Regions from separate parts of the Leifsonia sp. RCC_180 genome, predicted to be linked through region 1. Evidence: predicted binding sites of a transcription regulator. Region 1 holds the regulator's gene; the other holds the start of a gene.
What was found. Region 1 encodes LexA, which represses DNA repair genes until DNA is damaged. Its sites were predicted from a motif close to TCGAACANNTGTTCGA; they were not measured.
Positions count from the first base shown of each region.

Region 1 (14,788 bases):
AGGGCGGCCGGCCGATCTCGGTGTCGCCACCACGGGTGTCGCGGGTCCCGACCCGCAGGGAGGACGGCCCGTGGGCACGGTGTACGTCGGAATCGCGTCGTCCGAGGGGGCGCGGGCCGTCGCTCTCGAGCTGTCCGGTGACCGCGACGCGATCCGTCGCGAGACCGTCGCGGAGGCCGTGCGGGCGCTCGCGTCGGAGCTCGGCATAACAGTCGTTTGAGTCTCCCGGATTACCGCGGGAATACGCGGTGTTTCGGTCTCGTTACACCTGCTGCATTCACAAGAAAAGCCCAGTAGCCCTCGATATCGTGGAGCGCAGGGATGCGGTACATTCGTATCCCATCGATACGTCGGCAGGGTAAGAGAGGGAGGCTCCGAATGATTCTTGTACGTCAGGAAATAGGCGACGTGCTCAGGGACTTCCGCCTGCAAAAGGGTCGTACGCTCCGACAGGTCGCCAGCAAGGCCAGCGTCGCGCTCGGGTACCTCAGCGAGGTCGAGCGCGGTCAGAAGGAGGCGTCGAGTGAGATCCTCGCCTCGGTGGCCGACGCGCTCGAGACACCGGTGTCGGTGATCATGCGCGAGGTCGGCGACCGGATCGCGGTGCTCGAAGGTCTCGAGCCGGTGATTCCGGACACGGTTCCGGACGAGTTCGTCACGGCGATGGATTCCGACCTGGTCGCCCGCTGATTCCCAACGCTCACGAGGACGCCCCGCTGATGCGGGGCGTCCTTCGTTTTCTCATCCATCCGTTCTCCTGAAGTAAGGACCCATGAAGCTCAGCGAGTTCCAGCGAGCCGTCTCGGACGAGTTCGGCAGCACCTACGGTCAGGCGCTGCTGACCGACCTCGTCATCGGCGAACTGGGCGGACGCACGGCCTCGGAGGCGCTCTCCGCCGGCCTTCCGCCCCGCGAGGTGTGGCTCGCGCTGTGTAGGGAGACGGGCGTGCCCTCCTCGCACTGGTACGGCGCCGGCAAACCCGCGCCCAAACGCTGATCGCACCGCGACACGCCGGTTCGAACCCCTCGAAGATATGTTCGGATCTGGCTAGACTTCTTCACAACGGCAGTCGAAAACCGGTTGTCCACAGATGCGCGTCCCTCGCTTCGAGTGTCGGACGTCCCTCCTAGAGTCGAACCGAAGCGAAGCCCACGAAGGAGAACCGTAATGCCATCACCTGCAGACCGCGAGAAGGCCCTGGAAACAGCCCTCGCGCAGATCGACCGCCAGTTCGGCAAGGGCTCCGTCATGCGGCTGGGCAGCGACGAACGCGCCCCTGTCGAGGTCGTACCGACCGGATCGATCGCGCTGGATGTCGCGCTCGGCATCGGTGGTCTGCCGCGCGGCCGCATCATCGAGATCTACGGCCCGGAGTCGTCGGGTAAGACCACTCTGACGCTGCACGCGATCGCCAACGCACAGCGCGCCGGTGGTATCGCGGCCTTCATCGACGCCGAGCACGCGCTCGACCCGGAGTACGCCCGCAAGCTCGGCGTCGACATCGACGCCCTGCTGGTCTCGCAGCCCGACACCGGTGAGCAGGCGCTCGAGATCGCCGACATGCTCGTCCGAAGCGGCTCCATCGACCTCATCGTCATCGACTCCGTCGCGGCCCTCGTGCCCCGCGCTGAGATCGAGGGCGAGATGGGTGACTCCCACGTCGGCCTCCAGGCGCGCCTCATGTCGCAGGCGCTCCGCAAGCTGACCGGTGGCCTCAGCCAGACGAACACCACGATGATCTTCATCAACCAGCTGCGCGAGAAGATCGGCGTGTTCTTCGGCAGCCCCGAGACGACCGCCGGCGGCAAGGCGCTCAAGTTCTATGCGTCCGTGCGACTCGACATCCGTCGTATCGAGACTCTGAAGGACGGCACCGACGCGGTGGGTAACCGCACCCGCGTCAAGGTGGTCAAGAACAAGATGGCGCCGCCTTTCAAGCAGGCCGAGTTCGACATCCTCTACGGCGTCGGCATCTCTCGCGAGGGCAGCCTGATCGACTTCGGTGTTGAGCACGCGATCGTGAAGAAGTCGGGTGCCTGGTACACCTACGAGGGTGACCAGCTCGGTCAGGGCAAGGAAAACTCGCGTAACTTCCTGATCGCGAACCCCGACATCGCCGCAGAGATCGAGCAGAAGATCAAGATCAAGCTCGGAATCATGGCCGACCCGAACGCTGTGGCGGAAGAGCCGTCGAACGTCGGATCCATCGAAGACAAGCTGAAGGCTCGCAAGGGCGCGTGATCGTGCCGTCCGCCTCCCGAAGGGAATCCTCGTGGTGGTGAAGTTCCCGTCCTCGTCCGAGGACAACGCGGGCGACGGATCGTCGCGCGACGGAGCAGAGGAGCAGGAGCGGCTCGCTCCCGTTACTCCACTCCGCCGTGCGGCGCCCGCCCGGCGTCGAGATGGCGACGATCATCCGTCGCGCGGCGGTGGCACCCGGCCGGTGGCCGAGCTGCCCGGTGGCGCGGGGTGGAACAACACCTGGGGCTCGGAGTCCCGTGCGCTGGCAGCGTCACCCGTCGCGGCGGAGGACGACGAACAGGATGACGAGGCCATCCGGCAGGCGCGCAAGACCAACGGGCTCGCGATCCGGCAGCTGGCCCGTCGGGGCATGTCGCGCTGGGAGCTCGAGCAGCTCCTGAACAAGCGCGAGATCGATCCGGAGGTCTATGGTCCCGAGCTCGATCGGCTCGAAACGCTCGGCGTGATCGATGATGCGTCTCTCGCCGCGACGCTCGCCTTCACCCAGCACAGCCGCAAAGGACTCGGCCGCACCGCGATCCAGCAGGATCTCGCACGCAGGCACATCGATCCGGAACTCATCGAGGCGGCCCTCGCCGACATCGGTGAGGACGATGAGCTCGATCGCGCCACCGAGCTCGCCGTGAAGCGCATCGGCCAGCTGTCGTCGTACGACGATGAGACGGCCCGGCGCCGGTTGCACGGGTTTCTGGCACGCAAGGGGTACTCCTCCAGCGTGATCCGTCAGTCGATGGATGCCGCGTTCGCCGGGCGGCGGTCGCGCGGCGGCTCGGGCGTCCGATTCCAGTGAGCGGCACGGCGGCCCACGGGTCGTCGGGCGGCCCACGGAAAACGTAGACTTGTCGCCATCATGAGCATCCTGGAACAGCGCAGCGTCATCGAGCCCTCCGAGGCCGCGGTCCGTGCCGATGGCCGGGCGCGCACCTACGAGGTGCGCACCTTCGGCTGCCAGATGAACGTGCACGACTCCGAGCGGCTCAGCGGGTCGCTCGAAGCGGCCGGCTACGTTCCGGCGAACGGCGAAGAGGCGGACATCGTCGTCATCAACACGTGCGCCGTACGCGAGAACGCCGACAACAAGCTGTACGGCAATCTGGGCCACCTCGCAGGCGTGAAGCGGCGTCACGAAGGCATGCAGATCGCGGTCGGCGGCTGCCTCGCCCAGAAGGACAAGAACGTCATCCTCGAGAAGGCCCCCTGGGTCGACGTCGTGTTCGGCACCCACAACATGGGCGCCCTCCCCAGCCTCCTGGAACGCGCCCGCCACAACGATGCGGCCGAGATCGAGATCCTCGAGTCCCTCGAAACCTTCCCGTCGACACTCCCGACGAAACGCGACTCGTCGTACTCGGGATGGGTGTCCATCTCGGTCGGCTGCAACAACACGTGCACGTTCTGCATCGTCCCGTCGCTGCGCGGCAAGGAGAAAGACCGCCGCCCGGGCGACATCCTGGCCGAGATCCAGGCGCTGGTCGACGACGGCGCCATCGAGGTCACGTTGCTCGGACAGAACGTCAACTCCTACGGCGTCGAGTTCGGCGACCGGCAGGCCTTCGGCAAACTGCTCCGCGCCGCCGGCACGATCGACGGGCTCGAGCGCATCCGCTTCACAAGCCCGCATCCCGCCGCCTTCACCGACGACGTGATCGACGCGATGGCCGAGACGCCGAACGTCATGCCGCAGCTGCACATGCCGCTGCAGTCCGGCTCCGACCGCATTCTCCGCTCCATGCGGCGCTCGTACCGTTCGGAGAAGTTCCTCGGCATCCTCGACCGGGTCCGGGCGAAGCTGCCGGACGCGGCCATCAGCACCGACATCATCGTCGGCTTCCCGGGCGAGACCGAGGAAGACTTCCAAGAGACCCTCCGCGTCGTCGAGGCCGCGCGCTTCGCCTCCGCCTTCACCTTCCAGTACTCCATCCGCCCGGGAACCCCAGCGGCGACCATGGAGGAGCAGGTGCCGAAGGAGATCGTTCAGGAGCGGTACAACCGGCTCATCGCCCTTCAGGAGCGCATCTCCGAGGAGGAGAACCGAGCGCTCATCGGCCGGGAGGTCGAGCTCCTCGTCGCCAACGGCGAAGGGCGGAAGGATGCCGACACCCACCGCCTCAGCGGGCGCGCCCGTGACAGCCGGCTCGTCCACTTCGAGGTCCCGGCCGGGTCCGAGATCCCGCGCCCCGGCGACGTCGTCACCGTGCGGGTGACGCAGGCGGCTCCGCACCACCTCATCGCCGACTCCGCCGACGGTGAGCCGCTGCGGATCCGGCGCACCCGCGCGGGGGACGCCTGGGACCGGGCCGAAGCCGAGTCCTGCGCCGTCCCCGCACACGGTGGTGCCTCGACCGCAGAGGCGGGACGTGTCTCCCTCGGCCTTCCGACCCTACGCGTCGGCGTGCCGGCCCTCCGCACCCGCGAGCCGCTGACGTCGCCCGGCGTCGGCACGATGCCCATCTACGACCCGACGGACGGGCAGCGCTGAACCCGGTGCCCGCCCTGCCGCTCGTCGCCATCGTCGGGTCGACGGGAACCGGCAAGACCGACCTCTCGCTCGCCCTCGCAGACGCCCTCCGCACGCGGGGCCAATCGGCCGAGGTCGTCAACGCCGACGCGATGCAGCTGTATCGGGGCATGGACATCGGCACGGCCAAGCTGCCGTCCGACGAGTGGCGCGACATCCCGCACCACCTCTTCGATGTGCTCGACGTGACCGACGAGGCGACCGTCGCCCGATACCAGCCCGAGGCCCGCGGGACCATCGAAGCGATACTCGATCGCGGCGCGGTCCCCATCCTGGTCGGCGGTTCGGGTCTCTACGTCTCCAGCGTCCTCTTCGACCTTCAATTTCCCGGGACCGATCCGGAACTTCGCGCCCGGCTCGAAGCCGAGCTCACCCAGCACGGACCGGGGATGCTCTTCCAGCGATTGGCCGAGCGCGATCCCGACGCGGCCCGCCGGATCGGATCGCGCAACGGCCGGCGCATCGTCCGCGCCCTCGAAGTCGCCGAGCTGACCGGAACGTCCGTCAGCGGAGAGCTGCCCGAGGAGCCTCGGCTCTGGCACGAGCCGTCAGCGATCGTCGGCCTCGCAGCGCCGCGGGAGCAGCTCGTCGAGCGGCTCGACGCCCGAGTGGAGCGGATGTGGGCGGACGGCCTCCCCGCAGAAGCGGCCGCACTGATCCCGCGGGGCATCGACGACGGCGTCACCGCTCGTCGCGCCATCGGCTACGCGCAGGCACTCGCAGAGCAGCGTGGCGAACTGTCCCGCGTGGAGGCGATCGCGCAGACGCAGCAGCTGACCCGTCGTTACGCTCGTCGCCAGGTCAGCTGGTTCAAGCGCTACCCGGGCATCCACTGGCTCGACTACGACGCCCCGGATCTGGTGGATGCGGCGCTGACGATCGTCGACACAGCGGGAGCCCCTCCCACCGGTCGCTAGGCTGGAGACCATGGCGACCATCCACTTCACCAAGGGTCAGGGCACCGGCAACGACTTCGTGCTGTACTCCGACCCGGAGGGACGTCTGCCGCTCACGGCCAGCCAGATCGCCGAGATCTGCGACCGTCACTTCGGCGTGGGTGCCGACGGCGTGATCCGCGCCGTCCGCTCGGCGCATCTCCCGGAGGGTGAGGCCGCGCTCGCGGAAGACGACGCCGCGACCTGGTTCATGGACTACTACAACGCCGACGGGTCGCCCGCCGAGATGTGCGGCAACGGCATCCGCGTGTACGTGCGCTACCTGCTGGAGAGCGGGCTGGCCGAACTCCCGGAAGGCGGGACGCTGGCGATCGGCACCCGCTCGGGCGTGCGCGACGTGCAGCGCAGCACGACCGGTTTCCAGGTCGACCTGGGCCGCTGGGACCTCGCCGGCGGCGAGCCGCTCGTCCGCGCGAAAGAGCTCCCCGTCGCCCGCCCGGGGCTCGGCATCGACATGGGCAACCCGCACGTGGTCGTCGCCGTCGCCGATGACGACGAGCTGGATGCTGCCGACCTCTCCTACATCCCGCACCTGGAGCCGACTCCAGAGCACGGGGCGAACGTCGAGTTCGTGGTGCCGCGCGAGCCGCTCGTGAAGGACGGCGTCGGCCGCATCCGCATGCGCGTGCACGAGCGCGGCAGCGGCGAGACCCTGTCCTGCGGCACGGGCGCGGCGGCTGCGGCTCTCGCTGTCCGCTATTGGGCCGGTGAAGGCGCCCCGAACCAGTGGCGCGTGGATGTGCCGGGCGGCACCGTGGGCGTCCGGATGTTCCCGACGGAGGATGGCGAGCACGTCGGTCTCTCCGGCCCCGCCGAGCTCGTCTTCACCGGCACCCTAGACCTCGCCTGACCCTCTATCCTGCCGGCGAGCCGGTCAGGCGTCGGCGTGGGAGCGGGAGCGGAGCACGCGGTAGCCCTTCGAGGTGGCCACCCGGGCGGTGGTCAGCTCGGGGAAGGTACTCTGGATCCACCGGTGCAGCGAGTCGCTGCCGAGGTTGCGCTGCACGACGAGCCACGCGTCCGATCCCGGCTCGAGCCGAGGAAGCCAGCGCTCGAGGATGTTGTGCAGCTCGTTCTTGCCGACGCGGATCGGCGGGTTCGACCAGATCGTCGTAAACCGCACGTCATCGGGAACATTATCGGGCGTCACCGGGTTTACATTGGTGAGGCCGAGCTTCTCTGCATTCCTGCGGACCAGATCCAGAGCTCGGTTGTTGACGTCGACGGCCCAGACCGTCGCATGAGGGGATTCGAGAGCAAGTGTGAGAGCCAGCGGCCCCCAGCCGCAGCCGAGGTCGAGGAACTGACCCCCGGGCGGCGGTGAGGGGACATGGTCCAGCAGCACTCGCGTGCCCATGTCGACGCGCTCGGGGCTGAAGATCCCATTAGCTGTCACCAGCTCGTAGGTCTGACCGGCGAGGTGCGCGGTGAACGGCCGCAGGTTCATCTCGCTCTCGGGCGCCGAGGAAAAGTAGTGATCTCCGCTGGCCATAAGCAGACCGTACAGGACACGAACAAACTAGGGTTAACCCGGATCGGGGAACTGAATGACTGATAAGACCGACATCCGCGAACACGACGCAGACGACGTGGTCGCGCGCGTGCTCGCCACCGAGGGGAACCGCGCGAGCGTGACGCTGTTCGGCGCCGCCGGGTCCTCGCGGGCGCAGGCGCTGCAGAGCGACGCCGTCGACGGCGGCAACCACGACGGTGAGCAGTTCGACCGTGAGGAGCGCGCGGCGTTGCGCCGCGTCTCCGGGCTGTCGACCGAACTGCAAGACGTCACCGAGGTCGAGTACCGGCAACTCCGGCTGGAGAATGTGGTGCTCATCGGCGTGTACTCGCAGGGCTCCCTGCAGGACGCCGAGAACTCGATGCGGGAGCTTGCTGCACTGGCCGAGACGGCCGGAGCCGCGGTGCTGGACGGACTGCTGCAGCGCCGTCCGCATCCCGACCCCAGCACCTACCTCGGCCGCGGCAAGGCGGAAGAGCTGGCGGGCGTCGTCGCCGCGCTCGGCGCGGACACCGTGATCGCCGACACGGAGCTTGCCCCGAGCCAGCGCCGTGCGCTGGAGGACGTGGTGAAGGTGAAGGTGATCGACCGCACGGCCGTGATCCTCGACATCTTCAGCCAGCACGCCAAGAGCCGCGAGGGCAAGGCGCAGGTCGAGCTCGCGCAGCTCGAGTACCTGCTGCCGCGTCTGCGCGGCTGGGGCGAGTCGATGTCCCGCCAGGCCGGTGGCCAGGTGGGCGGCGCGGGCGCCGGCATGGGTTCGCGTGGTCCAGGTGAGACGAAGATCGAGCTGGATCGTCGCCGCATCCACACCCGCATGGCCCGGCTGCGCAAGCAGATCGCCGGTTTCAAGCCGGCACGGGAGGCGAAGCGGGCCAACCGCAACCGCAACTCGGTGCCCTCTGTGGCGATCGCCGGCTACACCAACGCCGGCAAGTCGAGCCTGCTGAACCGCGTGACCAAGGCCGGCGTGCTGGTCGAGAACGCGCTGTTCGCGACGCTGGATGCGACGGTCCGCCGCAGTGTCACCGCCGACGGCCGCCTGTACACGCTCGCCGACACCGTCGGCTTCGTGCGCAATCTGCCGCATCAGCTGGTGGAGGCGTTCCGCTCGACACTGGAGGAGGTCGCCGACTCCGACGTCATCCTGCACGTCGTCGACGGGTCGCACCCGGATCCGGCTTCGCAGCTGGCGACCGTGCGCGACGTGATCGGCGAGGTGGGCGCCCGCGACATCCCGGAGATCGTGGTCTTCAACAAGGCCGATCTGATCCCCGCTGACGAGCGGCTGGTGCTGCGAGGGCTGGAGCCTGGCGCGATCTTCGCGTCGGCCCGGACCGGCGAGGGCATCGACGAGGTGCTCGCCGCCATCGCGCGGCTGCTGCCGGATCCGTCCCTCGAGGTGGAGCTGGTGGTGCCGTACGACCGCGGCGACCTGATCTCCGCTCTGCACGAGCGGGGCCGGGTCATCTCGACCGAGTATGTGGAGGAGGGCACCCGCGTCACCGCGCGGATCATGCCCGAGTACCACGCGGCGTTCGAGCCGTTCGAGGTCACCCCGGCGAAGTAAGCGCGACGCAACACGAGAAGGGCCGGACGGCCGTCTGTGTCACTGGATGACGCGGGCGATTCCGTCCGGCCTTTCGCGTTGCTAGATTGCCTGACAACGTCACGCGGGCGACCGCCGACGTTGGTGCGACAGCCGAGCCCGGCACCCGCCCGTGTGAACCCCGCCCTGTGAGAGCAGGAGCGGAGTGTCGCCGTGCCGCTGTCCGACCACCATCCGAGGAACCCATGAGCTGTACTGAGGCCCGGTTCTCTTTCGAGCTGTACCCGCCGCGCACCGAGCGCGCCGCGACGGCGCTCCCGGGCACGATCGACCTGCTCGCTGCGACGCGGCCCGACTTCATCTCGGTGACCTACGGCGCCGGCGGCTCCTCCCGGACGGCCTCCCTCGACGTGCTCCGCTACATCCTGGAGCACACGGACGTGAGCGCGATGGCGCATCTCACCTGCGTCGGGTCGTCGCACGAGGAGGCGCACCGGCTGATCCGCGACTTCCTGGATGCGGGCGTGCGCCGCTTCCTCGCCGTGCGCGGCGACCCGCCGGCGGACCTCCCGGAGGGCGAGGACGGCATCGGCGACATCCGCACGACCGCGGAGCTCGTGCAACTCATCCACCGGGTGCAGGCCGAGCGCGCCCCCTACGGCGAGCTGCTCGTGCCGGAGCTGCAGGCGCAAGCCGTTCTCGAGCACCGTGAGCACGTGCAGATCGCCGTCGCCGCCTTCCCGAACGGCCACCCGTCGTCCCACTCGGTCTCGCAGGACATCGACGCCCTGCTTGCCAAGCAGGCCGCCGGCGCCAACCTCGGGATCACCCAGCTGTTCTTCCACGCGGAGGACTATCTCCACTTCGCGCAGCGGGCCGCCGAGGCGGGCGTGACGTTCCCCATCCTGCCGGGCATCATGCCGGTCACGAGCCCTGCCCGCCTGAAGCGGATGCTGGAGCTGAGCGGGGAAGACCTTCCCAGCGACCTCGCCATCGAGCTGGAGGTCGAGCCCACCGACGAGGGCCGGCGGGAGATCGGCATCGCGTGGGCGGCGCGGCTCGGCCAGCGGCTGCTCGAGGGCGGCGCCCCCGGCCTCCACCTGTACACGTTCAACCAGCATGAGGCGGTGCTGTCTGTCCTCGACCGCATCGGCGGCCTTCCGCCCGCCGCGCCCGCCGCATCCACCCGCGCTTCATCCACCCGTGCTTCATCAACCACCCCGCCGAAACCGGCCACTGCAAAGGAACCAGCATGAGCAACACGACCCCCGCTTCGGCCCGCCCCGCGTTCCCGGTGGGCACCATCATCGGCTACCCGCGAATCGGGCGTCGCCGCGAGCTCAAGAAAGCCGTCGAGGCTTTCTGGGCCGGCAGCATCGACGCGGACGGGCTGGAGGCGACGGCCGCCGGGTTGCGCGCGGCGACCCGCGAGCGGCTGGCGGCGCTGGGGCTCGGACGCACCGATGCATCCATCCCGGAGAGCTTCAGCTTCTACGACCAGGTGCTGGATGCGGCCGTCACGGTCGGCGCGGTGCCCACCCGCTTCGCCGCCCTCGCTGACTCGACCGGCGCTGTCGACCTGGCCGGCTACTTCACGATCGCCCGCGGCGAGGGGGAGAACCCGCCGCTGGAGATGACCAAGTGGTTCGACTCCAACTACCACTACCTGGTGCCGGAGATCGGCCCGGCGACGGAGTTCCGGCTGGCCTCCGACCGCATCGTGCGCGAGTTCGAGGAGGCCCGCGAGGCAGGCTTCGTCACGCGCCCGGTGATCGTCGGACCCGTGACGTTCCTGCTCCTGAGCAAGCCGGCGGACGATGCGTCGGAGGGCTTCCGTCCGCTCTCCCGTCTCGCCGACCTGCTTCCGGTGTACCGCGAGCTCCTCGCACGACTGGCGGCAGCCGGCGCTCCGTGGGTGCAGCTCGACGAGCCGGCCCTGGTCAGCGAGAGCATCGACGAGCCGCGGGATGCGGTCCTCGCCGCCGTGCGGCAGACGTACGACCTGCTCGGCTCGGCGACCGACCGCCCGGCGATCTTCGTCGCCGCGCCGTACGGCAGCCTCGACGACGCCCTGCCCGCGCTCGCCACGAGCCCGGTGGAGGCGCTCCACCTGGACCTGGTGCGGGGAAGCATCCCCTCGGGCCTCGATGCGACCACCGCATCCGGCTTGTCGCAGAAGACTGTCGTCGGCGGCGTGCTCGACGGGCACAACATCTGGCGCGGCGATCTGGAGGCGGCGTTCGGCACGCTCACCGAGCTCCTGTCGCTGAGTCCAGAGGTCACCGTGTCAACCTCCACTTCGCTGCTCCACGTGCCGCACGACGTCGACGACGAGCCGGACCTGGATGCGCGGCTGACGTCATGGCTGGCCTTCGCCGACCAGAAGGTGGCCCAGGTCGCGGTGCTCGCCCGCGGGATCGTGGATGGGCACGAGGCGATCCAGGAGGAGCTCACGGCCGCGACGGCCGCCCTCGCCGACCGGGCGTCGGCGCCGGGCGTGCGCGTGCCGGCGGTGCGCGAGCGCGAGGCCGCTCTGACCGAGGCGGACTTCCGTCGCGGCGACTACGACGACCGGCTGGCCGCGCAGGACGAGGCGCTCGCGCTGCCGTTCCTGCCGACGACCACCATCGGCTCCTTCCCGCAGACGGCCGACATCCGCCGCTCGCGGGCGCAGCTCGCGGCAGGCCTCATCAGTGAGGCCGAGTACCTGGGGCGGATGCGCGACGAGATCAAGCGCGTCGTCGACCTCCAGGAGGAGATCGGGATCGATGTCATCGTGCACGGCGAGCCCGAGCGCAACGACATGGTGCAGTACTTCGCCGAGAATCTCGAGGGCTTCGCCGTCACCCGCAACGGTTGGGTGCAGTCATACGGCTCCCGCTGTACGCGCCCGTCCATCCTGTGGGGCGATGTCTCTCGTACGGCGCCCATCACGGTCGACTGGTCGGCGTACACACAGAGCCTCACCGAGAAGCCGGTGAAGGGGATGCTGACCGGCCCGGTCACGATCCTCGCCTGGTCGTTCGTGCGCGACGACCAGCCGCTGGGCGAGACCGCGAGGCAGGTCGCCCTGGCTCTGCGGGACGAGATCGCCGACCTGGAAGAGGCCGGCATCCGGGTCGTCCAGGTCGACGAGCCGGCGCTGCGCGAGCTGCTGCCGCTCAAGAAGGCCGACCAGGACGACTACCTCGAATGGTCGGTGGGCTCGTTCCGGCTGGCGACGTCCGGTGTCGCCGACCGCACCCAGATCCACACTCACCTCTGCTACTCGGAGTTCGGCGTGGTCATCGACGCGATCCGCAACCTCGACGCCGACGTGACCAGCATCGAGGCGGCCCGCAGCCGCATGGAGGTCGTGCACGACATCCAGCGTTCCGGGTTCGAGCACGGCATCGGGCCGGGCGTGTACGACATCCACTCGCCGCGGGTGCCGTCGGTCGAGGAGGTCACCGAGTTGCTGGAGACGGCGCTCAGCGCCATCCCCGGGCGGCAGCTCTGGGTGAACCCGGACTGCGGCCTGAAAACGCGCGGCTACGACGAGACGGTCGCGTCGCTGCGGAACATCATCGAGGCGACGCGCGGGGTGCGGGAGCGGGCGTCGGTCAGCGCCTGAATCGTCGCTCCTCGGTCTGACGCCGGCCCCGGTACGCGCACAGCGAACCGGGGCCGGCGCCGTGTGAGGATGACCACATGGTGTACATCTCGGACGGCGAATTCGAGCGGATGGTCGGCGACATCTTCGACGAGCTGCCGGACGACATGGTCGGGCCGGTGGAGAACGTTGCGATCCTCATCGAGGACCAGCCCGCGGGCGCCCGCCCGCGGCTGTTCGGGCTGTACAGCGGGCGACCGCTGACGCGCCGATCGGTGTACGGGTTCGGCGAGCTACCGGACCGGATCACGCTGTTCCGCAACAACCTCGAGGCGTCGGCGTCGACGGTCGAGGAGTTGCGTGCGCGGGTGCGGATCACCCTCGTGCACGAGATCGGCCACTACTTCGGCCTCTCCGACGAGCGGCTGCAGGAGCTCGGCTGGGCGTGACCGCGTCCGAGTCGTGAGTCGTTGCTGCTATTCCGGCCGGATGGTGACATCTGGTCACCACTCAGCGGGGGATCGGCTCAGACCGCGCGGAGGACCGCAACGACCTTGCCCAGCACCTGTGCGAAGTCGCCCAGGATCGGCTCGAAGTTCGAGTTCCGCGGCAGCAGCCAGGTGTGGCCGTCGCGTTGCCGGAAGACCTTGACCGTCGCCTCGTCGTCGAGCATCGCCGCGACGATGTCGCCGTTCTCCGCGGTGTTCTGCTGGCGGATGACGACCCAGTCGCCGTCGCAGATCGCCGCGTCGATCATCGACTCGCCGATGACCTTCAGCATGAAGAGCTCGCCGTTGCCGACGAGTTGACGGGGAAGCGGGAACACCTCGTCCACCTGCTGCTCGGCGGTGATCGGGATACCGGCGGCGATCCGCCCGACGAGGGGGACCATCGCGGCGTCGCCGACGGGGGTCTGGTTCTCGTAGTCCGGGGTCACCGAGGACGAGGCCGGCAGGTCGATCAGGATCTCAAGGGCCCGCGGACGGTTGGGGTCGCGCCGGAGGTATCCGCTCAGCTCCAGCTGGTTCAGCTGGTGCGTGACGGAGGAGAGGGAGGAGAGCCCGACGGCGTCTCCGATCTCGCGCATGCTCGGCGGATAGCCGCGCTGGCCGACCGACCGCTGGATGAAGTCGAGGATCGCCAGTTGCTTGTCACTCAGGTTCTTGCGGCGGCGGGTGCCTCCGCGGGCCTGGTTCTCGTTCGACACGGGAGTCCTCTCGTGACCTCGGCGACCTCCGGGATGCTCCCCGGCAGGAATGTCGGTGGTACCTGATCTGATGTTCTCAGACAGTCGAAACTGTATCCGCGTCGGGAAGGGAAGACAAACATGTGTTCGAGCGTGTCGCGAACTTTTCCCCGTAATTCCTCGGAAGAGGGCCGCTTGCGGATTCAGACATTCGAAGATACATTCGGAACACAGCTTCGCACCCGCGAGTCTGAGGAGGTCACGGCCATGAGTGCAGTACTGATGAGCGAGTCGGTTCCCACCCTTCGTGCGGTCCCGTCCCTGCCTGAGGGAGCGCGTGTTCGCCTGCGCCTCACGCGGCGTGGTCGCGCGGTGCTGTCGGCCCTGGTCGCGCTCCCGCTGGTCATCGGCGCGATGGTGTTCGCCCTCAACGGCGGAGGCGCGGTCGCGACCGGCGACCAGACGCACGTCGCCTTCCAGTACGTCTCGGTGCAGTCGGGTGACTCACTCTGGTCGGTGGCCGAGCGCATCGCGCCGAACGCCGACGCGCGCGACGTGATCGCCGACATCGTGTCGCTCAATGGTCTCGACTCCGCGGTCGTGTCGCCCGGGCAACAGCTCGCCGTCCCGACGAAGTACGCGCACTGACGAGTCCTTCCACGAATCGCCCTCGGCTCGTCACGCGGCGAAACCGCGGGGAGCGCTGACTACGATGAAACGGTGACTTCTCTCTCCGAGCTGCCGATCCGGGAGGACCTCCGCGGTCGCTCCCCGTACGGCGCTCCGCAGCGTCCGGTGCCCGTCGCGCTCAACGTGAACGAGAACACGCATCCGGTGCCGGAGGATGTCGCCGCCGACATCGTCGCTCGCGTCGCAGCGGCGGTTGGCGGGGTGAACCGCTACCCGGATCGGGAGTTCACCGAGTTGCGCGCCGCGTTCGCCCGCTACCTGGGTCACGGGCTGACGCCGGAGAACATCTGGGCGGCCAACGGCTCCAACGAGGTGCTGCAGCACATCCTCCAGGCCTTCGGCGGACCCGGGCGCACCCTGCTCGGCTTCGCGCCCACCTACTCGATGTACCCGCTGCTGGCCTCGGGCACAGGCACCGGCTACCTCACCGGCGGCCGCGACGCCGACTACGAGCTCTCTCCCGAGACGGCAGTCGCCGAGATCCGTCGCACCGACCCGGACATCGTCATCCTCTGCTCCCC
Region 1 is NZ_CP200340.1:1,196,774-1,211,561, reverse strand. It holds gene AB7E03_RS05980 (CinA family protein) at 1-220, shown strand, start outside; gene AB7E03_RS05975 (helix-turn-helix domain-containing protein) at 379-690, shown strand; gene AB7E03_RS05970 (DUF3046 domain-containing protein) at 773-997, shown strand; gene recA (recombinase RecA) at 1,169-2,242, shown strand; gene AB7E03_RS05960 (regulatory protein RecX) at 2,274-3,053, shown strand; gene miaB (tRNA (N6-isopentenyl adenosine(37)-C2)-methylthiotransferase MiaB) at 3,114-4,742, shown strand; gene miaA (tRNA (adenosine(37)-N6)-dimethylallyltransferase MiaA) at 4,748-5,698, shown strand; gene dapF (diaminopimelate epimerase) at 5,709-6,587, shown strand; gene AB7E03_RS05940 (class I SAM-dependent methyltransferase) at 6,612-7,229, opposite strand; gene hflX (GTPase HflX) at 7,285-8,820, shown strand; gene AB7E03_RS05930 (methylenetetrahydrofolate reductase) at 9,045-10,055, shown strand; gene metE (5-methyltetrahydropteroyltriglutamate--homocysteine S-methyltransferase) at 10,052-12,412, shown strand; gene AB7E03_RS05920 (metallopeptidase family protein) at 12,490-12,840, shown strand; gene lexA (transcriptional repressor LexA) at 12,918-13,598, opposite strand; gene AB7E03_RS05910 (LysM peptidoglycan-binding domain-containing protein) at 13,845-14,225, shown strand; gene AB7E03_RS05905 (histidinol-phosphate transaminase) at 14,298-14,788, shown strand, end outside.

Region 2 (14,788 bases), 310 kb from region 1:
GAGGTAGCCTTTCACGGTCTCGATCTGGTCGGCCTCGAGCAGGCTAGAGCCGACCTTCAGGCCCTTCGCCGCGAGGAAGGTGAACAGCATCCCGCCGCCGATGAGCAGCGAGTTGACCTTCGGCAGCAGGTGCCCGATGACGCCCAGCTTGTCGGAGACCTTCGATCCGCCGAGGACGACCGCGTACGGCCGCTCCGGGTTCTCGGTCAACCGGTCGAGCACCTCGAGCTCGGCCTGGATCAGTGTGCCCGCCGCGCTCGGCAGCAGCTGCGCGAGCTCGTAGACGCTCGCCTGCTTGCGGTGCACGACGCCGAAGCCGTCGGACACGAACGCGTCACCGAACGCCGCGAGCTTCTCGGCGAACGCCTTCCGCTCCGCGTCGTCCTTGGAGGTCTCCCCCGGGTTGAACCGGAGGTTCTCCAGGAGCGCCACGTCGCCGTCCTTCAGGCCGTCCACGGCCTCCTTCGCGCCGCCGCCGACGGTGTCCTTGGCGAAGGTCACCGGCGCGCCGAGGAGCTCGGAGAGCCGCTGCGCGACCGGCGCCAAGCTGTACTTGGCGTCGGGTGCGCCGTCAGGGCGACCCAGGTGTGAGACGACGACCACCTTCGCACCCTGATTGATCAGGGCGTTGAGGGTCGGGATCGACGCCCGCACGCGTCCGTCGTCCGTGATCTTCGAGCCCTCAAGGGGCACGTTGAGATCACAGCGGACGACGACACGCTTGCCGGCGAGCGAACCGAGTGAGTCGAGAGTGCGGAGCGTCACGTCGGTTCCCCGGGGTCAGAGACGCTCGGCGACGTACTCGGTCAGGTCGACGAGACGGTTGGAGTAGCCCCACTCGTTGTCGTACCAGCTCGAGAGCTTCACCTGGTCGCCGAGGATGCGCAGCAGACCGGAGTCGAAGATCGAGGAGTGCGGGTCGGAGACGATGTCGCTGGAGACGATCTCGTCCTCGGTGTACTTCAGGATGCCCTTGAGGGGGCCCTCGGCCGCCTTCTTGTAGGCCGCCTTGACCTCGTCGACCGTGACCGGGCGCGAGGCGGTGACCGTGAGGTCGGTGATCGAGCCGGTGGGCACCGGGACGCGCAGCGCGAAGCCGTCGAGCTTGCCCTTGAGCTCCGGGAGCACGAGGCCGATGGCCTTCGCGGCGCCGGTGGAGGTCGGGACGATGTTGATCGCGGCAGCGCGGGCACGACGGAGGTCGGAGTGCGGGCCGTCCTGCAGATTCTGATCGGCGGTGTAGGCGTGGACCGTGGTCATCAGACCGCGCTCGATGCCGAACTCGTCGTTGAACACCTTGGCGAGCGGCGCGAGGCAGTTCGTCGTGCAGGAAGCGTTCGAGATGATGTTGTGCGACGCGGGGTCGTACAGGTGCTCGTTCACGCCCATGACGAACGTGGCGTCCTCGCCGGTCGCCGGAGCCGAGATGATGACCTTCTTGGCGCCTGCCGCGATGTGCTTGCGCGCGTCGTCGGCCTTGGTGAAGCGACCGGTGGACTCGATGACGATGTCGACGCCCAGGTCGCCCCAGCCGAGGTTGGCGGGGTCGCGCTCGGCGAGCACCTTGATGGGCTTGCCGTTGACGACGATATTGTCGCCATCCAGCTCGACGGTGGCGTCGAGACGGCCCGTGATGGAGTCGTACTTGAGCAGGTGCGCGAGCGTCTTGTTGTCGGTGAGGTCGTTCACCGCGACGATCTCGAGCTCGCTGCCCTTCGCAAGGGCCGCGCGCAGGTAGTTACGACCAATGCGACCGAACCCGTTGATTCCGATCTTTACGGACACAGATGTCTCCAGTTACTCGATGGGCGCCGAAGGGCGCGCTTTGTCAGGTGTTGTGTGCGGACGGCGGCGTCCCGGGAGGCTCCCTCCCGGGACGCCAGCCCGCCTACGACAGTAGCAGCAGACCCGCGGTCTTCTCGCGCGTCCGGATGAAGCGGTCATTGACGTCGGACCAGTTCGTGATGTTCCAGAACGCCTTGACGTAGTCGGCCTTGACGTTGACGTAGTCGAGGTAGAAGGCGTGCTCCCACATGTCGAGCATGAGGAGCGGCACGGTCGCCGCGGCGAGGTTGCCCTGGTGGTCGTAGAGCTGCTCGATGATGAGCTTCTGGCCGAGCGAATCCCACGCGAGGATCGACCAGCCGGAGCCCTGGATGCCGAGAGCCGACGCCGTGAAGTGGGCGCGGAACTTGTCGAACGAGCCGAAGAACTCGTCGATCGCGGCGGCCAGCTCACCGACCGGCTTGTCGCCGCCGTCCGGGGAGAGGTTGTTCCAGAACACGGTGTGGTTGACGTGACCGGCGAGGTTGAACGCCAGGTCCTTCTCGAGCTTGTTGACGTAGGTCAGGTCGTCGGCGTCGCGGGCCTCGGCCAGCTTCGCGAGAGCGGTGTTGGCCCCGTCCACATACGTCTTGTGGTGCTTGTCGTGGTGCAGTTCCATGATCCGGCCGCTGATGTTCGGCTCCAGGGCCGAGTAGTCGTACGGAAGGTCCGGCAGCGTGTAGTCAGCCATTACTCATCTCCACTGTTGTTGTGATTCGAGCGACTTCTCGAGTCTACTGAGAGCAACCCGAGCGGCCGTCGGATGCTTCCTGACGGCCTCAAGTCCCGTGTCGAACGTACACCGGGAAAGCTACACCTCGTCCAGATCCGCGGGGAGGCTCGCCTCTGTGCCGGGGATGCCCAGGTCGCTCGCCCGCTTGTCCGCCATGGCCAGGAGCCGGCGGATGCGGCCGGCCACGGCATCCTTCGTCATGGGCGGGTCGGCGTGATGTCCGAGCTCGTCGAGGCTGGAGTCGCGGTGCGCGAGCCGCAGCTCACCCGCGTAGCGCAGGTGCTTCGGCACATCGGGGCCGAGGATCTCGAGGGCGCGCTCGACGCGGGCGCAGGCGGCGACGGCGGCCTGGGCGGACCGGCGCAGGTTGGCGTCGTCGAAGTTGACCAGGCGGTTGGCGTTGGCGCGCACTTCGCGGCGCTGACGGAGCTCTTCCCAGTTCGTGACGGTCTGGAGGGCGCCCATGGCCACGAGCATCGCGCTGATCGCCTCGCCATCCCGGATGACGACGCGGTGCACGCCGCGGACCTCGCGGGCCTTCGCGGAGATGCCGATCCGGCCGGCCGCACCGACCAGGGCCATCGCGGCCTCATTGCCGGGGCAGGTGATCTCGAGCGCCGCGGATCGCCCGGGATCGGTCAGCGATCCGTGCGCGAGGAACGCTCCGCGCCAGACGGCGGCGAGCTCGTCGCGCGAACCCGTGGTGAGCCGGTTCGGGAGGCCGCGGATCGGCCGGCGGCGCGCATCCAGAAGGCCGGTCTGCCGGGCGAGCGTCTCGCCGCCGTCGAGCACGCGAACCAGATACTGGCTGCTGCGGCGCAGGCCGGAAGCGGAGATGACGGACACCTCGGACCGGACGCCGTAGAGCTCTGCCAGGTCCTTCCGGACCCGGCGTGCGAGCTCCGGGGTGTCGAGCTCGCTCTCCACCGCGATCCGGCCGCCGATGAGGTGCAGGCCGCCCGAGAACCGGAGGATGGTCGCCAGCTCTGCTGCTCGGACCGTGGTCTTGCTGACCTCGACCTTCGTGAGCTCGTCCTTGACGTCGGAGGTGAGAGCCAATCGGATTCCTTACTGTCTCAAGGCGGGGGTGGTGCCGTGGAGGGAAAGGCCGTGATCATTCACGGCCGAGGTCGCGGTGCTTGGTGTTGACCGCAAGACCGGGGAAACTGCGCAACCGCGCCGCGAGCTCTTCCGCAATCGCGACGGACCGGTGTTTTCCGCCAGTGCAGCCTATCGCGATCATGGCGTGCCGTTTGTTCTCGCGCTGGTAGCCGGTCATGATCGGGCGCAGCGCCGCGATGTACCCCTGGATGAACTCGGCGGCGCCGTCCTGCGCCAGGACGTAGTCGCGCACGACCTCTTCGAGACCCGTGTGCGGCCGCAATTCGGGGTTCCAGAACGGGTTCGGGAGGAACCGCGCGTCGGCGACCAGGTCCGCGTCGGCAGGCAGACCGTACTTGAAACCGAAGCTCATCACCGTGACCTGGACGTCTGCCGCATCCTCCGCCGCGAACGTGTCGGTGATGTTCGTCGCCAGCTGGTGGATGTTCAGATCGGTCGTGTCGACGATGATGTCGCTCGCCTCGCGGATCTCCCGGAGGCGGGTGCGCTCGGCGGAGATCCCGTCGAGGATCGTCCCGTCGCCCTGCAGAGGGTGCGGCCGGCGCACCTGCTCGAAGCGGCGCACGAGCACCGCATCCGACGCCTCCAGGAAGAGCACCCGCACTTTGGTGCCCTCACGGAGGCTCTGGATCATGTCGCGCAGGTCGACGAAGAAGTTGCGGCCCCGCACGTCGACCACCGCCGCGATGCGCGGCAGCCCGGACTCCGCCCGGTTGGCGAGCTCGATCAGCGGGCGCAGCATCTGCGGCGGGAGGTTGTCGACCACGTACCAGTCGAGGTCCTCCAGCGCGTTGGCGACCGTCGAACGGCCGGCGCCCGACATCCCGGTGACGATGAGTACTTCCTGTTGCTCCCCGCTTGCGACAGTGTCGTCGTCGGTGGCCATCGTCCGGTCTCCTCCGTGTCGGTGTACGTCCAGCCTAGCGACTGACCCCGGACGCCTGGCCGCTCTGCTCACCTGCGCTGTCGGTTGCTCTGTCCGTTGCGCTGTCTCTCCCGACACCCTCCGCCAGCCGCTCGAAGATGGCCGTGGCGAGGGTCGGGCCGACCCCGCGCACCTCGGCGATCTCCTCAGGAGTCGCCTTTCGCAGTTGGGCCACCGATCCGAAGTGCTTGAGCAGCACCTTCACCCGCGACGGGCCGAGGCCCGGGATCTCGCCCAGCACCGTGCCGATGTCGCGCTTCCGGCGCGCACGCTGGTACGTGATGGCGAAGCGGTGCGCCTCATCGCGGAGGCGCTGGATGAGGAACAGCGCGTCGCTGTTGCGCGGCAGGATCACCGGGAAGTCGGAGTCGGGCAGCCAGATCTCCTCGAGGCGCTTCGCGATGCCGGCGAGCTGGATTCCGGTCACGCCCGACTCGTCGAGCGCCCGCTTCGCGGCGGCGACCTGCGGCTGGCCACCGTCGACGAGCAGAAGGTTCGGCGGGTACGAGAACTTGCGGCGACGGCGTTCGGCCGCCGCCTCCACCACCTCGTCGGCGCCTGCGGCGCCCTCGGCGTCCAGCGCGGTGTCCTCCGCAGCCATGTCCGCCGCGGCGTCGGTCGCGGCATCCGGCGACGAGTCGTCCTTCAGGTACGCCAGCCGGCGCGAGATCACCTGGTAGATCGACTCCGTGTCGTCCGTGGACTCCGGGATGCTGAAGCGGCGGTACTGGTCCTTGCGGGGCAGGCCGTCCTCGAAGACGACCATCGACGCGACGATGTTCGTGCCGCTCAGGTGGGAGACGTCGTAGCACTCCATCCGCAGGGGCGCGTCCGGCATCCCGAGGGCGTCCTGGATGTCGTTCAGCGCCTGGGAGCGCGCCACGAAGTCGGAACTGCGGCGGGTCTTGTACAGGATGAGCGCGTTCTTTGCGTTCATCGAGACGGTCTGCGCGAGCGCGGCCTTCTCGCCGCGCTGCGCTGTCCGCAATTCGACCCGGCCGGTGTGCCGGCCACGCGGGGCGGACGGATCGGGCGTCTCGCGGCGCCGCTGCGTGAGCCACTGCTCCAGCTCCGCCGTGTCTTCCGGCAGCTCGGGGACGAGGATCTCGCGCGGCGGGGCGTCGGGGCCGTCGTAGGCGTTCTGGACGACCGTCTCGACCAGCTCGCCGAGCTCCATGTCGAGCTCCTTGTCGACCACCCAGCTGCGGACACCGCGGACGCGGCCGCCGCGCACGATGAACTGCTGCACGGCCGCAGCGAGCTCGTCGTGGGCGATGCCGAACACGTCCGCGTCGATGTTCTCGGTCAGGACGACCGCGCTCTTGCCGAGCGCGCCCTCCAGTGCCTGGATGGCATCCCGGTGCCGCGCTGCGGACTCGTAGTCCATCGTGCTGGCGGCCTGCTTCATCTTCTCGTTCAGATCGCGGAGGTAGCCGGTGTCGTTGCCGGCCATGAACGAGGCGAAGTCGATGGCGAGCGATTTGTGATCCTCCGGCGAGATGCGGCCGACGCACGGCGCCGCGCACTTGCCGATGTCGCCCAGCAGGCAGGGGCGGCCGGTCTGCTCCGCGCGCTTGTAGACGCCGTCCGAGCAGCTGCGCATCGGGAACGCCTTCAGCATCAGGTCGACGGTCTCGCGAATGGCCCACACCTTCGTGTACGGGCCGAAGTAGCGCGCGTCCTTCAGGTTGCGGTTACGCGTGATCATGACCCGCGGGATGCGGTCGCCGAGGGTCACCGCGAGGTACGGGTACGTCTTGTCGTCGCGGAACTTGACGTTGAACGGCGGATTGAACTCTTTGATCCAGGTGTACTCGAGCTGGAGCGCCTCGTACTCGGTGCCGACCACCGTCCACTCGACGCTCGACGCGGTCGTGACCATGCGGCGGGTGCGCTCGTGGAGGCTCCGCAGCGGCTGGAAGTAGTTGCTCAGCCGGGCGCGGAGGTTCTTCGCCTTGCCGACGTAGAGCACGCGCCGGTTCTTGTCGCGGAACCGGTACACGCCCGGCTGCGTCGGGATCTCGCCGGCCTTCGGCCGGTAGCTGACGGTGTCTGCCACGGCGCGTCTTACGCGGCGCCCCGAGCCGACTCGCCCTGGAGCATCTCCTTGAGGAAGAAGCCGGTGTGGCTGCCCGGTGTCTCGGCGACCTTCTCCGGAGTCCCGGTCGCGATGACTTCGCCGCCGCCGGCGCCGCCCTCCGGACCCATGTCGATGATCCAGTCGGCCGACTTGATGACGTCGAGGTTGTGCTCGATGACGATCACCGTGTTGCCCTTGTCGAGCAATCCGTTGAGGACCAGCAGGAGCTTGCGGACATCCTCGAAGTGCAGACCGGTGGTCGGCTCGTCGAGCACGTAGACGCTGCGGCCGTTGGACCGGCGCTGCAGCTCGGTCGCGAGCTTCACGCGCTGGGCCTCCCCACCCGAGAGGGTGGTCGCACTCTGGCCGAGCCGGACGTAGCCGAGCCCCACATCCACCAGCGTCTGCAGGTAGCGGTGGATGGCCGAGATCGGCCGGAAGAACTCCGCCGCCTCGCTGATCGGCATGTCGAGCACCTCGGCGATGTTCTTGCCCTTGTAGTGCACGGAAAGGGTGTCGCGGTTGTACCGCGCTCCCCCGCACACCTCACACGCGACGTACACGTCGGGCAGGAAGTTCATCTCGATCTTGATCGTGCCGTCACCCGAGCACGCCTCGCAGCGCCCGCCCTTGACGTTGAAGCTGAACCGGCCGGGGAGGTATCCGCGAGCCTTCGCCTCCAGCGTCTCGGCGAACAGGTTGCGGATGCGATCGAACACGCCCGTGTAGGTCGCAGGGTTCGACCGGGGCGTCCGCCCGATCGGGGCCTGGTCGACGTGCACGACCTTGTCCAGGTTCTCGAGTCCGGTCACGGTGCGGTGCTTTCCGGGCACCTTCCGGGCGCCGTTGAGCTTGTTCGCCATCACCCGGTACAGGATGTCGTTCACGAGCGACGACTTGCCGGAGCCGGAGACGCCGGTGACCGCGACGAACGTGCCGAGGGGGAAGTCGACCGTGACCTTCTTCAGGTTGTTGGCCTCCGCATCCACGACGCGGATCATTCGCTTCTTGTCGACCTTGCGCCGCTTGGTGGGGAGCGCGATCTCGCGACGGCCGGCCAGGTAGTCGCCGGTCAGCGAATCGGTATTCGTGAGCAGGTCGTCGTACGAGCCCGAGTGGACGACATGCCCGCCGTTGACTCCTGCGCCCGGGCCGATGTCGACGATCCAGTCGGCGGTGCGGATGGTGTCCTCGTCGTGCTCGACGACGATCAGCGTGTTGCCGAGGTCGCGGAGGGCGACGAGCGTGTCGATGAGCCGGCGGTTGTCGCGCTGGTGCAGGCCGATGCTCGGCTCGTCGAGCACGTAGAGCACTCCGGTGAGGCCCGAACCGATCTGCGTCGCCAAGCGGATGCGCTGCGCCTCGCCGCCGGACAGGGTGCCGGCCGCGCGGGCCAGGTCGAGGTAGCTGAGGCCTACCTGGATGAGGAAGTCGAGGCGGATCTTGATCTCGCGCAGCACCTGCGCGCCGATCTTCTGCTCGCGCTCGGTCAGGTGCAGCTTCTCCATGAACGTGCGGGCGTCGCTGAGGCTCAGCTGCGACGCGTCCGCGATGCTCTTGCCGTGCACGAGCACCGCGAGCACCTCGGGCTTGAGCCGCTTGCCACCGCAGACCGGGCAGGGCACCTCGCGCAGGTACTCGGCCCAGCGGGCGCGCTGCGTGTCGGTCTCGGCCTGGAGGTACTGGCGCTCGATGTACGGCACAACGCCCTCGAAGCCGGAGGTGTACGACATCTCACGGCCGTAGCGGTTCTTCCACTTCACCTTGACTTCGAAGTTGTCGCCGTGGAGCACCGCGTCCTTGACGTTGTCCGGCAGCTTCTTCCACGGCGTCTTCAGCGAGAACTTCAGGTCGCGCGCGAGGCCGTCGAGCAGCTTCTCGTAGTAGTTGAAGAGTCCCTTGCCCTGGGTGGTCCACGGCACGATGACACCTTCGGCGATGCTGAGCGTGTCGTCGCCGAGCAGGAGTTCGTCATCCACCGACATGCGGGTGCCGAGGCCCGAGCACTCCGGGCAGGCGCCGAACGGCGCGTTGAACGAGAAGGTCCGCGGCTCGATCTCGGTCAGCTGGATCGGGTGGCCGTTCGGGCAGGAGAGCTTCTCGCTGAAGTTCTGCCACGCCGCGGTGCCCTCGCGGTCGACGTAGTTGACCTGGACGAGGCCGTCGGTGAGCCGGAGCGCGGTCTCGAGGGAGTCGGTGAGGCGGCCGAGGATGTCGGGACCGGCGACGAGACGGTCGACGACGACCGAGATGTCGTGCTTGTACTGCTTCTTCAGGGTGGGCGGGTCGGCGAGCTGGATCTGCTCACCGTCGACGAGCGCACGCGAGTAGCCGCTCGCGGCGAGCTCCTTGAAGAGGTCGACGAACTCGCCCTTCTTCTGCGAGACCACGGGGCTCACGACCATGTACCGGGTGCCCGGCTCCAGCTCCATAAGCTGGTCCGCGATCTGCTGCACCGTCTGGCGCTGGATGCGCTCACCGCAGATAGGACAGTGCGGAACCCCGATGCGGGCCCACAGCAGTCGCATGTAGTCGTAGATCTCGGTGATCGTGCCCACGGTCGACCGCGGGTTGCGGTTGGTGGACTTCTGGTCGATCGAGACGGCGGGGCTCAGGCCCTCGATGAAGTCCACATCCGGCCGGTCGACCTGGCCGAGGAACTGGCGCGCATACGCCGAGAGGGACTCGACGTAGCGCCGCTGCCCCTCGGCGAAGATCGTGTCGAACGCGAGCGACGACTTGCCCGATCCGGACAGGCCGGTGAAGACGACCATCGAGTCGCGCGGGATCTCGAGGTCGACGTTGTGGAGGTTGTGCACGCGTGCTCCGCGCACGCTGAGGTGCGACCCCGTCACTCTGCTGATGTTTCCCGTCTCGCTGTTCACTCGCCCGCTGCTCACTCGCTCTATTCTCCGCCATCCGTGCTGGGAAATCGGGGCTGTTCGCCCACCGCGCACCTCGTCCACTAGATCGAACGTGTGTTCGATTCTACCGGATGGACACGGTTCACCCATGCAGCCGCGAGTCTAGGCTCGACCACCGACATTCGAACCCCGTCACCGTGGTGACCGCCGGAGCAGCGCCGGGAGGAGCATTCCCACCAGCGCCACGAGCGCAAGTCCCGACACGACCGCGAAGACCGGCTCGCCCGTCCCGCCACCGAATATCAGAAGCAGGACGGCGGCCCCCTGAACGGGCACCTGGATGAGCACGAAACGGCGCAGCGACGGCAGGAGCACCGCGGGTTGCAGCCGAGCCGCAGCCGGAACCACCAGCGTCCACGCGGCGACGAGGTGCAGGGCGTGCGCCCCAGCGATCAGCGCGAGCAGCCGCGGACTCGCCGTGCCCGGTTCGATCAGGGACGACAGCACCAGCACGCCGAGCAGCACCCAGGCGGTGAGCCACCGCGGTCGCCAGACGGCCACGCCGACGAGGAGCGCCGCGATCGCCGTCCACGGGCCCCCCGGAACCCCCACCAGGACCAGCGGAAGGGCGATCGCGACGAAGAGAACGCGCAGCGACCAGCCCGGAACGGTGACGACGTCGAGGACGGGCGGTCCCCCGAACTCCGGCCGCGCGCTCATCGCCGCGCCCTCGCCGAGGCCCGGGCCGGCGCCGAGGCCAGCGCCCGCAGGGCGCCCTGCCGAGCGGCCGCATCATCCCACGCGAGCAGCTCCACTCCCCCGGCCTGCAGCTGGTCGAGCCGGAGGCGCCGCTCCAGCTCTATGGTCCTCAGCGCCAGGAGGTCGCGCCTGGGCAGGTCGCGCGCATCGCGAGCAGGGAGGACGTCCACGGCGATCACGCGGTGCCCCGCCGCCCGCCAGGTGAGCGCGAGCGTCAGCGCCTGGTCGTCGAGGAAGGTCGAGAGCATCACGGCGAGAGAACCCGGCGAAAGCCGCGGCGCCCGGACTCGGTGATATGCCCTGTTGTCCGCTGCGGTCAGCTCGATCGCCCGGAGCACGCGCTCCCGATGACGAGCGCCCGCACGCGGAGGGAGGACGCGCCTCGACTGCCCCAGATCGTCGAACCCCACCCGGTCGCCGGCCGCCGCATACGCCACGGCGAGCGAGGACGCCGCCTCGCGCGCCAGGTCGAGCGAAGAGACCGCCGGCCGCGGGTAGGCGCGGGACCAGTCGGCCACGACAGCGCTGAGATCGTCGCGGGCGTCGACGACGAGGTGCACGGCGGCGTCCGACGTCGCGGTGGTGCGGCGCACGTACAGCTCCCCCGCCCGCCCGGCGCGCGCGGTCGCCCGCCAGTCGATGCGACGCAGCCGGTCACCGGGATGGAACTCGTCGATGTCGCGGAACTCGCCGCCCTCGCCCGGTCGCGTCGAGACGTGCTGACCGGTCAGACCGAGCAGACGGCTCGGGAGGGGGATGCTCCGGATCGGCACGGTTCCCGGGCGCACCACGCGCTCCACCGCCGCCTCCTCCCCCGGCTCTCCGGCCCAGACGGCATCCGCGCCAACCGCCCGCACCTCGACGGCGGCGACCCGCTGCCGGCCGGAGTGCACCACCGGGACCTCGCTGGCGAGTTTCGCCGCTGCGCGCGGCGTGAGCACCGCATCCACCGGGGCGGCCGTCCCGAGCGTCAGCCGCACCTGCAGGGCGTCGGGATGCTGTGTCGCGGTCGCCCGCACCTCGACCGTCAGCGCGTCGACACCGCGGTCGCTGTGCACGGCGCCGTCGGAGGCCACCTCGGCAGCCACCGCGACCGTCAGCGCGTCGACACCGCGGTCGCTGTGCACGGCGCCGTCGGAGGCCACCTCGGCAGCCACCGCGACCGCGTCGCCCGCCGCGGGATCTTCGCGGTCACGGCCTGGTCGGCGATCCCACGCCAGGGCGGCCGCGAGGAGCAGCGGCGCGCCGACGAGGGCCGGCTCCAGCCGCGACATCACGAACCCCGCGACGACTCCGATGGCGCCGACCACGACGGCCGCGGCGAGAGCCGGGCTGAGCATCCACGCGGTCCGCGTCGTCGTGCTCGTGCGGAGTGTCATCGTCGTGCCTGGTGCGCCGGTTGCAGGCTCACCGGTTGCCGCCTCACCGACCGCTGGTTCATCGGGCGGCCGTCTCGTCGCCGGCACGCTGCGCCGCCCCGACGGCGGGCGGTCCTGGCACCGTGTTGACCACCTCGGTGACGATCTCCTCGGCGCGCACCCCGCTGGTCCACGCCTGCACGGTCAGCGTGAGGCGGTGCGCCAGCACCGGGACGGCGACCGCCTTGATGTCGTCGGGGATGACGAAGTCGCGCCCGGCGAGCACGGCCAGCGCCCGCGCGACCAGGAGCAGCCCCTGGGAACCGCGGGGGGACGCGCCCACGTCGACCGATTTGTGCCGTCGGGTGGCCGCAGCCAGCCGGACGCAGTACTCGGCGATGTCGGGATCGACATCCACGGCCTCCACACCAGCCTGCATGGCGGCCAGCGTCTCGGCGTCGATCACCGGCTCCACCGTCGCCACCTCGTGCCGCCGGGCCACGCGCGCCAGCAGCACCCGCGCCTCCCCTGCCTCGTCGGGGTAGCCGACGCTCAGCCGGACCATGAACCGGTCGAGCTGGGCCTCCGGCAGCGCGTACGTGCCCTCTGACTCGATCGGGTTCGCCGTCGCGACGACGTGGAAGGGCGACGGCAGCGGGAAGCTGCGGCCCTCGACCGACACCTGCCCCTCCGCCATCGCCTCCAGCAGCGCCGACTGGGTCTTCGGCGAGGTGCGGTTGATCTCGTCCGCGAGGAACAGCCCCGTGAAAACCGGCCCCGGCCGGAACTCGAAGTCGGAGGTGCTCGGCACGTACACGAACGAACCCGTGATGTCCGACGGGAGCAGGTCGGGCGTGCACTGCAGGCGGCGGAAGTCAAGGCCGACGGCCGCGGCGATGCTGCGTGCTGCGAGCGTCTTGCCGAGACCGGGGACGTCCTCGAAAAGCACGTGCCCGCCCGCGAGGATGGTCGCGAACGCGATCCGCAGCGGTTCGCGCATCCCCACGACGACGCTCCCCACCCGGTCGAGGACGTCGGCGCCGAGGCGCGCCACGTCCGCGAGCGGAAGGGGCGGTGCGGATGCGGTGCGGGGGTCAGCGGGCACGGGGCGTCTCCTCAGGGGTCGGGGCGGTTGGATGGGGCGGTGCTGGGGGGCGGTTCGGTACCGTCGCGCGGGTCGGCGCGTCGTCGTCGCGGACGAACGCCTCCAGACGGTCGAGGGCCGCAGCTACCTGCGCCGTGCGCGGCGGCTGGACGGCTGATCCGCGCCGTAGCAGCGCGAGCAGGTCGGCGCCGAGGATCGCCTCCAGGTGCGCGTCGGCGGAGCGGTCCTCCAGATCGAGCCCGCGCAGCTGCAGGGCGCGTTCGGCGACCAGGCGGAGGGCGCGGATCCCTTCCGGCGATGCGCGGCCACCGCGCGAGCTCAAGGACCAGCCCAGCTGGACGACATCCCTTCTGGCACCCGGCCGCAGCGGGGGTGGCGGAAGCGGCCAGCTCAGGTCGACCGCCTCCCCGAGAGCGGAGAGGCAGGCCGAGAAAGCGAAGACGACCGCTCCCAGCCCGATCGCGTGCGGGGCGTCCATCCCGACGTACCAGGCCACAGCGCCGAGCGCGATGCCGAGCACGGCGCTGAGGATGAGGCGGCGCAGCATGCCGGGCGGCAGCCGGCGGCCGGTCATCGGTGACCCCCGCGCGGCTCGCTGCCCGCTCCCCGCGCGGAGCTCGCACGGCCGCCGGCGTTCCAGGAGGCGCGGAGCGCGTCCACAGCCTCGCGCGCGGACTCGACGTCGCCCGGTGTGACCGGCGCGCTACTGAAGCGCGCTCGCTGGTACAGCGCGAGAAGGCGCCCGGCCGCATCCCGGTCTGCGGCGACGCGAGCGACGACCCTGGCGGCGAATTCGGCGGGTGTCTCGGCCGGGAGACGGCGGACCCCGGAGTCAGCGGCACCCTCTTCGAGCCCCACCCAGGCGCGTTCGACCGCGTCGCGCGGCTCACGGGGCTCTGCGAGCACCTCCGCCGCGCGGTCGAGTCCGCGCCGGACCTGCTCCGGCTCAGGTTCCGGATCCGGGTCGGACGCCGACGGCGCGCTTGACGCCTCGACTCCGGTGACGACCCCCAGCGGCGGGAGCGTGGGCGGCGCACTCCTGCGGCGGCGCAGTCGCCAGATCACCGCCAACGCGATGATCACGGCGAGAACGATCAGGGCCACGAGGATCCACGAGAGGTCCAGTCGCACCTCGTGGATGGTCCGCTGCGGTTCCGGCGTGCCCGTGGTCTGCTGACCCGGCTCGCCGGTGCGGACGGGCCCAGGCGGCAGGAACACGCGGGGCCCGCTGAACTGCGGTGCGCCCTGGAATGCCACCGCGATCAGCGCCGCCCCGACCAGTGCGACGCACACGGCGAGCGTCCACCGCCGCGGTCCCGTCGCCTTCGCTGCCACTCTGCCACCGTAGTCCGACTCGGGCCTCTGTCCGGCACGGAGAACCCGGTCGTGTCAGCCCAGGTGCCCGGCCTTCTCCATCTGACGCAGGTCGCGCTTCAGGTCGGAGAGCTCGTCGCGCAGCCGAGCCGCCAGCTCGAACTTCAGCTCACCGGCCGCGGCCAGCATCTGCTGGTTGAGATCGGCGATGAGTCCCTCGAGCTCAGCGGCCCCCTGCGCGGCGATGCCGCCATTGCGCAGGTTCGGTGTCGGGCTCTTGCGCCTCTGGTCACGACCGGCAAGAATCCGCGCGGTGTCGGCCTCTTCACGCGCCAGCACATCGGTGATGTCGGCGATCCGCTTCCGGAGCGGCTGCGGATCGATGCCGTTCACACGGTTGTACTCGACCTGCTTCTCGCGCCGGCGATCCGTCTCTTCGATCGCGTTCTTCATCGAGTCGGTGAGCACGTCGGCGTACATGTGCACGGCACCCGAGACGTTACGAGCCGCTCGTCCGATGGTCTGGATGAGCGACGTCGACGACCGCAGGAAGCCCTCCTTATCGGCGTCGAGGATCGCGACCAGCGACACCTCCGGAAGGTCGAGTCCTTCTCGCAGCAGGTTGATGCCGACCAGGACGTCGTAGACGCCCGCGCGCAGTTCGGTGAGCAGTTCGACGCGGCGGAGCGTGTCGACATCCGAGT
Region 2 is NZ_CP200340.1:889,876-904,663, forward strand. It holds gene AB7E03_RS04425 (phosphoglycerate kinase) at 1-765, opposite strand, end outside; gene gap (type I glyceraldehyde-3-phosphate dehydrogenase) at 781-1,785, opposite strand; gene AB7E03_RS04435 (superoxide dismutase) at 1,889-2,515, opposite strand; gene whiA (DNA-binding protein WhiA) at 2,636-3,616, opposite strand; gene rapZ (RNase adapter RapZ) at 3,672-4,565, opposite strand; gene uvrC (excinuclease ABC subunit UvrC) at 4,600-6,663, opposite strand; gene uvrA (excinuclease ABC subunit UvrA) at 6,672-9,584, opposite strand; gene AB7E03_RS04460 (hypothetical protein) at 9,741-10,268, opposite strand; gene AB7E03_RS04465 (DUF58 domain-containing protein) at 10,265-11,686, opposite strand; gene AB7E03_RS04470 (AAA family ATPase) at 11,745-12,770, opposite strand; gene AB7E03_RS04475 (hypothetical protein) at 12,760-13,344, opposite strand; gene AB7E03_RS04480 (DUF4129 domain-containing protein) at 13,341-14,105, opposite strand; gene uvrB (excinuclease ABC subunit UvrB) at 14,160-14,788, opposite strand, start outside.
Region 2: uvrA (excinuclease ABC subunit UvrA) is a predicted target of LexA. The motif match lies at 9,655-9,670, and genes of this name have one in related genera.